Regions from separate parts of the Spirillospora sp. NPDC048911 genome, predicted to be linked through region 1. Evidence: riboswitches for the same ligand, from Rfam matches in the RefSeq annotation. Region 1 holds a riboswitch; the other holds the start of a gene.
The links. Region 1 has a riboswitch for cyclic di-AMP ahead of ACGFNU_RS42005 (NlpC/P60 family protein). Riboswitches for the same ligand answer to the same signal wherever they lie in the genome.
Positions count from the first base shown of each region.

Region 2: linked by a shared signal. The riboswitch ahead of ACGFNU_RS06220 (NlpC/P60 family protein) and the one ahead of ACGFNU_RS42005 (NlpC/P60 family protein) in region 1 are both predicted to bind cyclic di-AMP.

Region 1 covers NZ_JBICUD010000012.1:164,700-172,349, forward strand. The annotation lists gene ACGFNU_RS41985 (4Fe-4S single cluster domain-containing protein) at 1-458, shown strand, start outside; gene ACGFNU_RS41990 (FHA domain-containing protein) at 446-1,705, shown strand; gene ACGFNU_RS41995 (hypothetical protein) at 2,043-2,777, shown strand; gene typA (translational GTPase TypA) at 3,019-4,872, opposite strand; cyclic di-AMP (ydaO/yuaA leader) riboswitch at 5,255-5,393, shown strand; gene ACGFNU_RS42005 (NlpC/P60 family protein) at 5,434-6,474, shown strand; gene ACGFNU_RS42010 ((deoxy)nucleoside triphosphate pyrophosphohydrolase) at 6,499-6,885, opposite strand; gene ACGFNU_RS42015 (Mut7-C RNAse domain-containing protein) at 6,955-7,650, opposite strand, start outside.
Region 2 covers NZ_JBICUD010000001.1:1,353,925-1,361,574, forward strand. The annotation lists gene ACGFNU_RS06200 (hypothetical protein) at 82-663, shown strand; gene lysX (bifunctional lysylphosphatidylglycerol synthetase/lysine--tRNA ligase LysX) at 749-2,239, shown strand; gene ACGFNU_RS06210 (LacI family DNA-binding transcriptional regulator) at 2,450-3,448, opposite strand; gene ACGFNU_RS06215 (LuxR family transcriptional regulator) at 3,983-4,213, shown strand; gene ACGFNU_RS06220 (NlpC/P60 family protein) at 5,244-6,161, opposite strand; cyclic di-AMP (ydaO/yuaA leader) riboswitch at 6,240-6,426, opposite strand; gene ACGFNU_RS06225 (amino-acid N-acetyltransferase) at 6,659-7,174, shown strand; gene ACGFNU_RS06230 (RDD family protein) at 7,178-7,650, shown strand, end outside.

The sequences.
Region 1 (7,650 bases):
TGGTGGCGGGAATCCGCACGTGGCGGGAGGACCCCGCACGTGAGACGATTCCATTGGACATTCTCGTTTTCAGCGGATATGTCTACTCACGGCTCTCGCGAGACCCTGAGGCTCGCGAGATCCTGGACATGTGTGACGCCGCCATCACGGGGCCGTACGTCGACCGGCTCAATCCCGGGGGGCGACACCCCGAGAGTGGCTCTCTACTCTGGAGGGGGTCGGCGAACCAGCGGATCGTGCCGCTGTCCCCCCTGGGACGCCAGCGGTACGGGGCGGTCGCCGACGGAGATATGGCAAAGGAAGACGCAGGACCCCGAGTTCAGGTGTCCGTGGACGAGGGGCCGGAGGGAAGGCGGGTGTACTACATCGGGATCCCGCGACGGGGTGACATGGATCACCTCGCATCGACGCTCGACCGCGCCGGGGTGCGCGCCGGGGATGTGTCATGGCGACCTTGAACTGTCCTGTCTGTGATGAGCCGTTCCAGCCCGGCGATCTCGTCTGCCTGAGCTGCGGAGCCAACCTGGCCCGCGCCGGCGGCGGCCGCCGCCCGGGCGGGTATGAGAACCAGCCGTCCCCGCCGATGCCTCAGTCTCCCCCGCCGTACGGCGGTCAGCAGCAACAGCAGTACGGGCAGGGCGGCTACCAGCAGGAGCCTCAGCAACAGGGCTACCAGCAACAGGGCTACCAGCAGGAGCCCTACCCGCAGGCGCCGCCCCAGCAGGGATACCAGCAGCAGCCGCCGGACCCGTACCAGCAGCAGGCTCCCCAGCAGCAGGCCCCGTCGATGCCGGATCCGTACCAGCAGCAGGCGCCGCAGCAGCAGGCTCCGCCGCCGCCCCAGGACCCTTGGGGCGCGCAGCAGCCCGACCACCAGCAGCACCAGCAGCCCGCGCACGACCAGTGGGGGCCGCCGCAGCAGGCGCCGCCACAGCAGCAGGCCCCGCAGCAGCAGGCGCCGGACCCCTACCAGCCCGACCCATACCAGCCGGACCCCTACCAGCAGGCTCCGCAGCAGCAGGCCCCGCTGCCGGGTCCGCCCCAGCAGCAGGCGCCTCAGCACCACCCTGGCGGCCACACGCCCCCGCCCCCGCAGCAGCAGCAGGACTGGGGGGCTCCGCCGCCGCAGCAGGGCGGCTGGGGCGCGCCGCAGGCGCCGGAGCAGCACCAGCCGCCCATGCCGGGCGACCACGGGTACCCGCCGCCCCCGCACCAGCAGCACATGCCGCCGCCGCCCGGCCGCGAGCAGACCCTGCTCCCGCCCGACCAGATCGGCCAGCCTCCCCGGCCGGCGCCCGACCACACGGCGTTCATGTGCCCCTACTGCGAGGCGGTGCTGAGCAATCCGGGCGCCTCGCAGTGCGACTCGTGCCTGCGGCCCCTGCCCGGCAAGGGCACGCCGATCCTGCGCGTGCACTTCCCGACCGGTGAGCTCAAGGTCTCGGTCGGGCAGCACCTCGTGCTGGGCCGCGACGCTGGCCAGTCGCCGGTGGCGGCGACGTTCACGCAGTACGACAACGTGTCCCGGCGCCACTCGACCGTCTGGCTCGACCCGTCAGGCACCGCCTGGGTACGCGACGAGGGCTCCACCAACGGCACCTTCGTCAACGGTGAACGGCTCCCGCGCGGCGTCGAAGCCCCCCTCCGCGACGGTGACCAGCTCCGCCTGGCCGCCGACGTGACGGGCACCGTCCAGCTCAACTGAGCACACCGGCAACGCCGGAAGGGCGACCTCTCCAAGAGAGAGGTCGCCCTTCCGGCGTTGTGTGCGGTGGCCGTGTCCTTCCAGCATTCTGCGCGCTGCTCGCCGCCTTCCCGGATTTCCCATGCCGACCGCCCTTCCGGCGTTCTGCGCGCTGCCCGTGGCCTTTCTGGCCTGCTGTGCCAGCCGCCTTTCCGGCGTTTCCGCGGCGGACGTCATTGGTCCGGTGGGTGTTGTCATTCCGTGATCATTTCGCGGACAACCTGCCCAGTGGCGAGAGTGTCTTGTATGTATGCGCTCACAGTGATGCGCATGCACAACTCTCCCGGGGAAAAACCTTATGCGCAGAACCCTCAGCACCTTCGGCGCCGTCGCGCTGGCCGCGCCTCTACTGGCAGTCGTGCCCGCCAGCGCCCACGCGGCCGCCGAGGCCCCGGCGTCCAAGATCGTCGGCTTCAAGATCTCGACGACCAAGGACGCCCGGCTGACCGTGTCGGGCCGCCTGACGGCCGTCGACGGCAGCTCGGTCAGCGCGGGCAAGGAGCTCGTCATCGAGACCGCGCCCGCCACCCAGAAATCCAAGTGGAAGCGCCTGCCGCTGGGTACGAAGACGAAGCCGGTCAAGCTCAAGACCCGCGAGGGCGGTGCGTTCTCCGGCACGTACTACACGGGCTACGTGCACGGCTGGTACCGGATCCGCTTCGCGGGCGGCCCGCTCCTCAAGCCCACGCTGAGCGCCGTGGTGCGCGACACCCGGATCAACGCGCTCACCAAGAAGTGGAAGGTGACGCCGCGCAAGCTCCGCAAGGGCGGCTATGTCACGTTCAGCGGTGTGCTCACGCACGACCCGAAGAACAGGTACGTGCCGTTCGGCGGGCAGCGGGTCTACATCGTCGGCCGCATCAAGGGCCAGAAGAAGTGGTACTGGTACGCCCGCCCGAAGAGCAACTCCAAGGGCTACTTCAAGGCCCGCTTCAAGGTCTACAAGGACATGTACTTCGAGTGGTACTACGAGGGCAACGCGACGCACTACTGGGACTTCCCGCTGAAGTCGACCTTCGTGGACGTCCGCTGACCTGATCAGCGCCGCGCCCGCCAGAGGGCCCGGAGCACCTGTCAAAAGGAGAACGGGGGCCGTCCCTTTCGAGGGGGACGGCCCCCGTTCCCTTAGCGCTCGGTCGGCCGGTAACGCTCGGTCCGCCGCGGTCGGTCGCAGCGTTCGGTCCGCCGTAACGCGGGTTCGAGCACCCCGCTGGGGCTTCGCCTACCCTCCTGGGCGCCGGTAAACCCCGCCGGGTCGCGCCCAGGGTATGCGGTCAGCCGGACCGCTTCGCACGGGCGCGGGTGCGCTCGCGCTCCTTGGAGTCCAGGACGACCTTGCGGAGCCGGACGGCGCCCGGCGTGACCTCGACGCACTCGTCCTCGCGGCAGAACTCGAGGGCCTCTTCCAGGGAGAGGTTCTTCGGCGGGGTGAGCCGTTCGAGCTCGTCACCGGTGGAGGAGCGCATGTTGGTGAGCTTCTTCTCCTTGGTGATGTTGACGTCCATGTCGTCGGATCGCGAGTTCTCGCCGACGATCATGCCTTCGTACACCTCGGTGGTCGGGCCGACGAAGAAGGTGCCGCGCTCCTGCAGGTTGGTGATGGCGTAGGCGGTGGCGGGGCCGGTGCGGTCGGCCACGAGCGAGCCGGACGGGCGGGTGCGCAGCTCGCCGAACCAGGGCTCGTACCGCTCGAACACGTGGTGCGCCATGCCGGTGCCGCGGGTCTCGGTCATGAACTCGGTGCGGAAGCCGATCAGGCCGCGCGCCGGGACCAGGAACTCCATCCGGATCCAGCCGGTGCCGTGGTTGGTCATGTGCTCCATGCGGCCCTTGCGGACCGCCATGAGCTGCGTGACCGCGCCGAGGTGCTCCTCGGGGATGTCGATCGTGAGCCGCTCGACGGGCTCGTGCTTCTTGCCGTCGATCTCCTTGGCGACCACCTGGGGCTTGCCGACGGTGAGCTCGTAGGACTCGCGGCGCATGTTCTCGACGAGGATGGCCAGCGCGAGCTCGCCGCGGCCCTGGACCTCCCAGGTGTCGGGACGCTCGGTCTGCAGGACGCGGATCGACACGTTGCCGACCAGCTCGCGCTCGATGCGGTCCTTGACCATGCGGGCGGTGACCTTGGTGCCCTTCTCCCGGCCGGCCATCGGGCTGGTGTTGGTGCCGATGGTCATGGAGATCGCGGGCTCGTCCACCGTGATCAGCGGCAGCGGGCGCGGGTCGTCGGGGTCGGCGATGGTGTCGCCGATCATGATCTCCGGGATGCCGGCGATCGCGATGATGTCGCCGGGGCCGGCCTCGTCGGCGGGCTTGCGCTCCAGCGCGTCCGTCATCAGCAGTTCAGTGATCTTGACCCGCTCGATGCTGCCGTCATGGCGGCACCAGGCGACCTGCTGGCCCTTCTTGATCGTGCCCGCGTACAGGCGGCAGAGCGCGATCCGGCCGAGGTAGCTGGAGGCGTCGAGGTTGGTGACGTGCGCCTGGAGCGGGGCGTCGGGGTCGAACGAGGGGGCCGGGATCGTGTTCTTGATGACCTCGAACAGCGGCTCGAGGTCCTCGCTGTCGGGCAGCTCGCCGTTGCCGGGCTTGCTGAGCGAGGCGCGGCCGGCGCGGCCGGAGGCGAAGACGATCGGGAACTCGATCTGGTCCTCTTCGGCGTCGAGGTCCATGAACAGCTCGTAGGTCTCGTCGACGACCTCGTCGATGCGCGCGTCGGGCCGGTCGGTCTTGTTGACGACCAGGATGACCGGCAGCTTGGCCTCCAGGGCCTTGCGCAGCACGAACCGGGTCTGGGGGAGGGGGCCCTCGCTGGCGTCGACCAGCAGGACGACGCCGTCGACCATGGACAGGCCGCGCTCGACCTCGCCGCCGAAGTCGGCGTGGCCGGGGGTGTCGATGATGTTGATCGTCATCCCGTTGTGCCGGACCGCGGTGTTCTTGGCCAGGATGGTGATGCCCTTCTCACGCTCCAGGTCGTTGGAGTCCATGACGCGGTCATCGACGGCCTGGTTTTCGCGGAAGGCGCCGGACTGCCAGAGCATGGCGTCGACCAGGGTGGTCTTGCCGTGGTCGACATGGGCGACGATCGCGACGTTACGCAGGTCATCGCGCGTGGAGAAGGGCATGCGAACTCGCTTGGGTGAAGGATTGGAGGTTGCCGCAGACGTGCGGCCATACCGATTCTACTTGCCGTGCCCACGGGCCCCGGCCGTTCGCGGCGTAACCGCCGTACTCTACGCCCCGATTGCTCTATTTTGCACTGTTTGTGCCGCCCGGGCCTAGAGTTCGACCGCTCCTGTGGCGAATCTCTCCCCAGCGTCCCGGGCCTTCGGATCCAGACGGCGCGCACGCCTCCCCCGAACGCTCGGAACCCCTTGTGAGCAGGGCGTTTTCGCGCACATCAGAGACCATTCCAGCCCCAGGGGTCATGGGGGTTCCATTTGGCGTCATTTACCAATCCTTTGTACGCTCCTGCGGATCCGGCCGCTCGGCGCCCTGTCCAGGGCGGCGGCCGGACCGCCGAGTCCCCTTCGAGGGGAGCCGGGGACCCACCTCCCTGGGGCGAATCCGCGTCCGCGCGACGCGGTAGGGCGACTCCTGGCCCGAGCCCGTCAGCTAACCCGGTAGGCGGACGAGGAGAGGAGAAGACCGGTTTGACACCGGATCCCCAGCGTCGCCGTTTCGTCATGCCCATCGCCGGCGCGGCGTCCGCCGCCGCTGTGATCGCGATCGGCGCCGTCGTCGCTCCCGCGCAGGCCGCGCCGTCCCTCCCCGGACGGACCGCCGCCTTCGCCCCCAAGGCTCCCGCGGCTCCCCAGGCCCCCGCGGCCGCCGCGACCCCCAGCCCGAGCTCGACGGGGAAGCCCACCGAGAGTGAGCTGCGCAAGAGGCTGAACGCCCTCAACACCGAGGCCGAGAAGCTGACCGAGCAGTACAACAAGTCCCGCGTCGAGCTCGGCAAGGCCAAGGCCGCCCTGCGCGACGCCACCCGGCAGGCCGCCGCCCTGGAGGCCCAGGCTGCCCCGGCCCGCGAGCAGCTCAGCCGTTTCGCCGCCAGCAACTACATGACCGGCGGCCCCGACATGATGTTCGCCTCGGGCAACACCACCGAGGGACTTTCGGACTCGGCCTACCTGGCCCAGAACCAGGCCTCCGTCGTGAACGCCTTGCAGGCGCGCATCGACCAGGCCGTCCAGGCCCAGCGCGACGCGCAGGCCAAGAACACCGCCGCCCAGCAGGCCGCCGCCCAGGCCGAAAAGGCCAAGGCGGCGGCCAAGGCCAAGGTGGACGAGGTCACCAGGCAGCTGGACAAGCTGACCACCACGAAGGTCAAGGACCCCAAGTCCGGGTTGACCGTCACCATCCGGGGCTCCGACCTGCCCGCCAAGATGACCCGCAAGGCCCTCACCAAGCTCGGAAGCCCGTACGTGTGGGCGGCCGCGGGACCGGACAGCTTCGACTGCTCCGGCCTGGTCGTCTGGGCGTACGCGAAGGTCGGCAAGTCCGGGCTGCCGCATTACACCGGCGACCTCTTCGAGCTGGGCAGCAAGGTCGGCAAGGGCGGCCTGCGCGCCGGCGACCTGGTCTACTTCGGCGGAAGCCTCCACCACATGGGCATCTATGTGGGCGGCGGCCTCTACCTGCACGCTCCGCAGACCGGCGACGTCGTCAAGATCTCCAAACTCTCCGAGCGCTCCGATTACGCCGGGGCCAACCGCATCTCCTGACCCGTCACCTCACATCGCGCCGCGTCAGCGCAGATGGGACGCGATGGCCGCGACGACGGGCAGGTCGCCGGGCAGCCAGTCGACCTCGTGGAGCCCGTCCCGGCCCAGCCAGCGCAGCTCCAGATGCTCCAGGGCCCGCGGCTCGCCCTCGACGAGCTCGGCCGTCCAGACGCGCAGGACACTTCCGGTGCCCAGCGGCCAGTCGGTGCCGACGCGCTCGCCGAGGGCGACCTTGACGCCCAGCTCCTCGTGGCACTCCCGGACCAGCGCGTCCTGGTCGGACTCGCCCGGATCGACCTTGCCGCCGGGGAACTCCCAGCCGCCCGCCAGCTCGGCGGGCTCGGCCCGCTGGGCGGCGAGCAGCAGGCCGTCCCGGATGATCGCGGCACCTACGACAACATTGATGGTCATCACCCCTCCAGCCAATGATCCCTCCATAGGCCGCACGGGACGGGTGGAGGAGTTGAAGCCCAGGCGAATTCAGGCCCCGGCCGCCCGGGACGCGTGCGCCGCGCCGGCCGCCGCGACCGTCCGCGTGGCCCTCTCGACGATCTCCTCAAGATGCCCGCCGTGGGCCCCGCGCCAGTAGACCTGACCGCAGTCGCCGCAGCGCCCGTACACGTCGTAGCTGCGGAGCGTGCCCGCCCGGACCTGCGCCTCGATCTCCGCCTTGCCGGCGGGGACGAGCACGCCGTTGCAGGCGGTGCAGCGCGTCCAGGGCCGCAGCGCGGGCGCGAACCGGCCGAGCAGGTCGTCGAGCTGGTCGTCCGGCCGCGACCCGCGCACGTACGCGCCCAGCCACAACGCGCGGCGCCGCAGGAGCCCGCGGTCCTGGGTGAGCAGGACGCGCCGCTCCTCGTTCGCCTGGACGACCAGCGCCGGGTCGTCCATGTCGTTGTGGTAGGCGGTGTCGAGGCCGAGCAGCCGCAGCCGGCGGGCCAGCGTGCCGAGGTGGACGTCGAGCAGGAAGCGGGGCGCCTCCTGCCCCGGCTCCAGCGGCACCGGCTGCGGCCGGGGCACCGGCGCCACGCGCACCACGTCGCCCGCGGCGGGCCGCCGTGCCGGCTCGGCCGGCGCGCCGCCGATCGTGATGGGCCCCGCCTCGGGCAGCGGAACGCCGAGGGCCTCGACCAGGTGACCGATCGTCGACGTCCCGTCGAAGGGGACCCGCTGCCG
Region 2 (7,650 bases), on a different contig from region 1:
GCCCGCGGGTTCCGGGCGGGATTCAAGATCGGCATAGTGGATCACCAAGCTCATGATCCCGATCTCCCCCCAGGAGTCGTTGTGAATATCGCTCAGCGCATGCTCGCCGTGGGCGCGACGGCCGTCGCCGCCGGCATGATGGTCCCCGCCGCGCACGCCGCCGCCCCCCAGGCCGCGACCGGTGCTCAGGCCGCCGTCGGCGCCCAGGCGGCCGACCCCTGCGCCGCCAAGAGCCTGAAGGTCATTCCGGTCCCCAACTCCAAGGACCCCAAGGTCGGCCTCAAGATGCGCCTCGCCAAGGAGCAGGGCGAGGGCGGGATGGACTACTGGGCCGAGTTCGTGGTCACGTACTGCCCGAACAACGTCAACCCCGCGCATCTCAAGGACCCCAAGAAGCCGCTCAGCAAGATGGTCGTCCTGAAGTTCACGATCACCAGCGGGAAGAAGAAGCACTCCGTCACCTGTGACCGCGGCCAGTACTTCTGGCGGCACGCGGCCCACCAGTACAAGGCCAAGAAGCCGAGGCCGCTGACCATGCGCTGCCAGATCGGGCTGCCGAACCACAACGCCAAGTGGAAGGGCGACGCCACGCTCACCTACGACGTCGCCGGCGACAAGAAGGCGCCGTACAAGTTCACGGCCAAGAGCGCCCTCCTCAAGTGATCGGCGGCTCTCGCGGTGATCGCGGACGAGTCGTTCGCGGGCAAGCCGTTCGCGGGGCATCGATCCGGCTCGATAGCCTTGTGCCGTGAGTGACGAGACCTACGACGACCTTCCGGAGCAGATGCGGGTGCGCCGGGAGAAGCTCGACCGGCTCCGCGAGAGCGGTATCGACCCCTATCCGGTGACCTTCCCCCGTACGGCGACGATCGCCGAGGTCCGGGAGAAACACCCGGATCTGGAGCCGGGCACCGAGACGGGCGAGAAGGTCGGCGTCACCGGTCGCGTCATGCTGGTCCGCAACACCGGCAAGCTGTGCTTCGCCACCATCCGCGACGGCAGCGGCGACATCCAGGTGATGTTGTCGCTCGCCAAGGTGGGGCAGGAGGCGCTGGACGCGTGGAAGCGTGACGTCGACCTCGGCGACCATGTCGGCGTCGAGGGCGAGGTCATCACGTCCAGGCGCGGCGAGCTGTCGGTCATGGCCGACTCGTACGCGATCACTTCGAAGTGCCTGCGGCCGCTGCCGGAGAAGCACGCCGGGCTCACCGATCCCGAGGCGCGCGTCCGGCAGCGGTACGTCGACCTGATCGTCAACGACGAGGCCCGCGCGATGGCGCGCATCCGCAGCGCCACCGTGCGGGCGGTCCGCGACTTCTGGCACGACGAGGGCTACCTCGAGGTCGAGACCCCGATGTTGCAGCCGATCCATGGCGGCGCGGCGGCGCGTCCGTTCAAGACGCACATCAACGCATACGACATGGAGCTCTACCTGCGCATCGCGATCGAGCTCTACCTCAAGCGGCTCGTCGTCGGCGGCATCGACAAGGTCTTCGAGATCAACCGGAACTTCCGGAACGAGGGCGCCGACTCGACGCACAACCCCGAGTTCACGATGGTCGAGGCGTACGGCACGTACCTCGACTACAACGACATGGCCGACCTGACCCAGCGGATGTACCAGAACGCGGTCGTCGCCGCACTGGGCACGACGGTCGTCGTTCACGAGGGCCAGGAGATCGAGCTCGGCCTGGCCGAGTGGCCGCGCGTCACCCTCTACGGCTCGGTGTCGGGGGCGCTCGGCGAGGAGGTCACGCCGCACACGCCGATCGAGCAGGTGCGCAAGCTCGCCGACGCGCGCGGCATCTCCTGGGACCCCAAGTGGGGGCAGGGCAAACTCGTCCAGGAGATCTTCGAGGAGCTGGTCGAGCACACGCTCGTGCAGCCCACGTTCGTCATGGACTACCCGGTCGAGACCTCGCCGCTGACGCGCCAGCACCGCGAGGAGCCGCTGCTCACCGAGAAGTGGGACCTGATCGGGTTCGGGACGGAGCTGGGCACCGCCTACTCCGAGCTCGTCGACCCGGTCGAGCAGCGGCGCCGGCTCACCGAGCAGTCGCTGCTCGCGGCGGGCGGCGACCCCGAGGCGATGCAACTGGACGAGGACTTTCTGCGCGCTCTGGAGTACGCCATGCCGCCGACGGGTGGCATGGGCGCCGGCATCGACCGGATGATTATGGCGTTCACCGGCAAGAACATCCGCGAGACGATCCTGTTCCCGCTGGTCAAGCCCGAATAGCGGTCGCCGCTCCGACATTGGGCGGTCAGTGCCTGGGCACCCTCACCGGCAGGGTGTCCAGGCCCCGCAAGACCAGGTTGTTCCGATAGTCGAGCTTGTCGTGGCCAGCGTGACGTCACGTTCGAAACCACGTCGGCCGGACGGGAGCGTTCGGGTCGGCCCGGAACGTCGGATCGAACGGGTCGAACGGATCGGACCCGAGGACGGACTTCACGCGGATTCGCGGATGACCAGCTCGGGAGTGAGAATGACCTGGCGGTGCCGGTGACGTTTCCCTTCCGCGGCCTCGGCGAGCGCCAGCTCCGCGGCCTCGAAGCCGAGCTCCTGGCGCGGCTGGCGGATGGTGGTCAGCGGAACGGCGGCGCTGGTGGCGAGCTCGATGTCGTCGTAACCGACCACGGCGACGTCCTCAGGGACCCGCACCCCGAGCCGCAGCAGCTCGTTGATCAGGCCGATGGCCAGCAGATCGTTGGCGCAGAAGACCCCGTTCGGCATGACCGGCAGGTCCATCAGCCGCTGCGCCGCCGCGCGGCCCTCAGTCGGCGTCAGCGCCTCCTGGATCAGCGTGACCAGCTCGCCACCACCGGCCTTCGCCAGCGTGCGAGCCGCGCCGTTGCGGCGTTCGACACAGGGCAGCGGCTCGGGCAGGCCGGTCACGAACGCCAGCCGCTCGCGCCCGAGGGAGAGCAGATGCCCGGCGGCGATGTCCCCGCCCGCGACATGGTCCACCTGGGCGAAGCACACCTCGGGGGACGAATGATCGAGCAGCACCACGGTCATGCCCGAGGCGCGCAGCCGGTCGATTCCCGCCGGCCCGAGACCGACCGGGATGATCAGCACTCCGGCCGCCCGCTGCTCCTCCAGCAACTCCAGGATGCGGCGCTCCTTCGCCGCCGAATGGTCGCTCGTCAACCACAGCGCGTCATGGCCCGCCTCGTTGAGCGCCATCTCCGCGCCGCGGGCGACATCGGTGGCGTACGGGTTGGTGAGGTCCTCCACGACGATCCCGAACGCGCGGGCGCGCGGGGTGTCGGCCTGACGGAGCCGCCGGGCGGACTCATTGCGGACGAATCCGAGTTCCTCGATCGCCGCACGAACGCGGTCACGGGTGGCTTCGGCCACGAGGTCTGGCCGGTTTAGGACATTCGAAACGGTCCCAACTGAGACGCCGGCACGCCTCGCGACTTCCCGAATACTGGTGGGCGGCAACTCACTCCTCGTCGACCCCGGATCTGTTTTCGCAGGTTATCGAGCTTCCCCCGCGAGCCCCCGTGAGATCCATCACGGATGGTGGCCATACAAGCACACAAAGTGCCCAATCGGCGCTTGACGGGCCGGATCCGGCCGCCTAGCGTTCCGAGCCGAAGCGTAGCTTGAAACGATTCACGATCATCGTTGGCGAACGGGTCGGAGAACCGGACGAGAAAGGGATGGGGCTGACGTGGCTGGCAATCATGACCCGTCCCCGTACGAGACGTTCCCCGCCCACGTCCTCGTGGGTGCGAGTACGTCCGCGTTCGGTTGGCCAACGAGTGAATCGTCACCCGGAGTTCCCGCACGGGGCCCCGCAATCGACCCATCGGCCACCTCCGGCCAAGCATGCGACACAGAAGAGGAAACAGATGATCTAAGTCCGGTTGCTCCGGACCCGGCAACCCAACGCGTACAGATCGAGGCCTACCCGTGCCTGTGCAGCGGACGGCTGCATCCCCGCGGTCATCACCACGGACGAGGGAGGACGGAGTGGAACAGGCCACACTCGCACGTCGTGGCACCGACGATCTGCGACTTAACGAGGAGGAGATCAAGCTGCTCGCGCAGATCGCCAGCGGTGTCACAGCCGATGTGGCGGCACGCAAGCTCGAGCTGAGCGCACGGACGTTGAGGCGGCGTCTGCGCACGATCTGTGATCGGCTCGAAGTCAACACCCCTATCGAGGCCGTGGTGTGGGCGGCCCGAAGGCAACTCATCTGAGCAGTCCGGAAGCGAGAGAAGAACTCCGTCCGTCCCCGCAGCGGCGACGCTGGCGCTCTGACAGGTAGGTCCCTGCAGGCGGCGTCGCCGCGGACGAGGTTCGACTGACAGCGGCGGCCACGGGGGGACGCCGCGCTCCGGCCCCGCTCACCCACGCTCTTCTCGTCCGCGCCTAGGCGCGGACGCGCCCTTAACGTTGCCCACGCAAGTCAAGGCACATGCAGCAGCGCCAGCACGCCCGTCGTCGAGCGCACACGAGGCGTGGCGCCTTCCTTAAGCCTGCCCGTCGCCTGCCACGCGCCTATCCCTACAGCTCGTATTCAGTTGCTGGGCACGTCACGTCCGTGCATCTGCGGTCGACCCGCACCAACGTCGGCCGACTCCGCATGCATCTCGGCCGGACGTTCACTGCCGCCCCACGTTCGTGAGACCGCCATGTGCGCATCGCCGCCGATGTTCGCAAGAACCCCTTGTCGGCAACGCCCACGACGCGGCGCAAGCCGCGCGTCAATGATGCCGCCACGTCCACCGCGCCCGCATGCGTCAATTGACGCAAGTTCTGGAAGCCACCTCACATTGACGCCACACCAAGGTCGCCAGCGCCTTCACGTCCGCCATACATGCATGCCAACCAAAGATTGACACTCAGCCGTGGGCGCACCGCTCGCGCTGGGCTCCGTAAGCCAATGCCTGTGCCGCAGGCAATGCTGCACGGGACAACGCTCGCGTGGCACGGCGCCGCTTGCGCGACAGCGCAACACTTGCGCAGGGCGCTGCGTGCGTGGGCCATCGCTTGTGCTGCAGGGCGCCACTTGCGTCAGGCAATGATTGCGGGTGAGGCAGCGCTCGCGCCGCACAATGCTCACGTGGAGCAACCATCGCGCGAGTAGGCAACGCTCGCGCGGTGGATTGACGCTCGTGTGTGGCGCTGTTTCAGCGTGGCGCCGCATGCTCATGCCGTGGAACAGCGTTGCGCCTCAGCGCAATGCTTCCGTGGAGGAACGCTTGCGGGGGCGTCGCTTGGGGTGGGTCAGGCTACTCGGACTGCGCCGGCGAAGGGGCGGCCTGCCAGGGGGGCGATTTTGACCACGTCGCCGGTCTGGGGGGCATGGAGCATCTTGCCGTCGCCTACGTACATGCCCATGTGGTGCAGGTCGCCGTAGAAGAAGACCAGGTCGCCTGGCTGGAGGTCGTTGCGGGAGATGTGCGTGCCCGCGTTCCACTGGCTGCCGGTGTAGTGGGGGAGGCTGATGCCCACCTGCTTGTACGCCCACATGGTGAGGCCGGAGCAGTCGAAGGTGGTGGGGCCGGCGGCGCCCCAGACGTAGGGGCGGCCGATCTTGCTCATGGCGTAGCGGAGGGCCTGGGCGGCCTTGCCGGTGCCTACGACGGGGAGCTTCGAGAGCTCGGAGGGGTCCTTCTTGACCAGGCGGCCGCGGACCTTCTCGTAGAGAGAGGTGACCTTCTTGCGCTGGCTTTCGAGTTGGGAGCGGAGTTGGGAGACCTGCTTGGCGCGTTGTTCGGCGGCCTTGCGGGCGCGCTGTGCGGCCTGCATGGCCTGCATCAGGCCCTGGACGCGCGTCCCGTCCTGGGTGGCGAAGTAGTGGAGCGTCGCGGCCTGGTCCAGCAGGCGCTGGGGATCCTGGGAGGCGACGAAGGAGACCGTGGGGTCGGCGCCGCCCTGCATGTAGCTGGTGGCGGCCAGGCTGCCGACCTTCTCGCGGACGCCCTCGAGTGACTTCTCCTGGCGCTTGGCGTTGTCGGTGGCGACCTTCGCGGCGCGCTGGGACTGCTGGAGTTTCACCTTGAGGCCGTTGTACTGCTCGGTCAGCTGTTCGAGCTGGTCGGCGAGTTTGTGCGCCTGGCTCCTGAGCTCCTTGGTGGACGGCTCCGGGTCGGCGTGCGCCGGGACCGCGGGAACGGCGACGAGCGCACCGGCTAGGGTCACCGCCCCGACACGGAATCGAGCGCTCCGCGAAAGGCGGGCGATGCGCGAAAAGGATGCAGGGCGCAATGGCTCCACTAATTCTCCTCTCCTCGTCCGCCTACCGAGTTAGCTGACGGGTTCGGGCCGGAGCAGCCCTTCCGCGGTGCGGGTGCGGATTCACCCCAGTCGGTGCCGGTTCGGGGGTGAACCCCCGAACCCACCGAAAGTGGGTCCCCGGCTCCTCGGAACGCTGGTTTGCGGCCCATGGACTCGGCGGTTCGGCCACCGAGACGCGGTGGCCGATGTCAGCGCAGGAGACTAACGGAGTCGGCCTTCGATGCCAACCGAAACATGCGAAATCGCGAGCGCACCTTCCGTCATCACCCGTGCCAGTGTGCTCTACGTCACCTTCGAGGCAGGGGTGTGGTCTCTTTTATCTAGTCACCCACGTTCGCTACCCAGAGTTAGGAGGAATCCACTACATGTAAAGGCCGCGCGTTCGATAATGTCGCCTGTTTGTGGAAGTAGTGATCCGGCGAGCCCGAACCGCCGATGTGCAGGAGATCCGTCGGCTGGTCGACATGTTCTCTGGGTCGGGGCGGCGTCTGCTGAGGAAGACCACGGTCACCCTGTATGAGGACGTGCAGGAGTTCTGGGTCGCGGAGGACCGCCAGGGGGAGCCGCGCATCGTGGGATGCGGTGCGCTGCACGTGATGTGGGAAGACCTGGCTGAAGTGCGTTCGGTCGCGGTGGAGAAGGGACACGGCGGGCGGGGCATCGGGCACCGCATCGTCAGCAAGCTTCTGGAGACCGCGCGGGAACTGGGCGTGGAGAGGGTGTTCTGTCTTACCTTCGAGGTGGACTTCTTCGCGCGCCACGGGTTCCAGCCGATCCTGGGCACCCCGGTCTCTCCCGAGGTGTACGAGGAACTCCTCCGTTCGTACGACGATGGCGTGGCCGAGTTCCTGGACCTTGACCGGGTCAAGCCGAATACGTTGGGAAATACCCGGATGTTGCTTCGCCTGGAGGACTGACCGATGAGTGAATCCCCCCATCGCGGGCGGCCGCCGTACCCGCAGTCGGGCGCTGGACAGCACTGGCAGGGCGGCCAGGCCCCGTCCCAGCAGCACTGGCAGGGTGGTCAGCCCCCGTCCCAGCAGCAGTGGCAGCCGGCGGGCGGCTCCCAGCAGCCGTACTACGACGACACGGCGGAGGCCGCCGAACTGCCGCTGGCGCCGATCATGCGCCGCGCCGGCGCGCGCCTCATCGACTACGTCCTGGTGGCGGTCTTCGGCTTCGCCCTCGTGCTGCCGATCACGCTGGGCGTGATCGGCCTCGATACGCCCGGCGACAAGGCCAACACCGAGGGCGGCATCTGGAACTGGCCGATCTTCTTCACGCTTTTCACGGTCCTGTCGGTGCTGCCCTTCATTTACGAGGCGGTCCAGCTGGTGATGTCGGGGCGGACCCTCGGCAAGCGCGTTCTCGGGCTGGGAGTGGTCCAGGTACG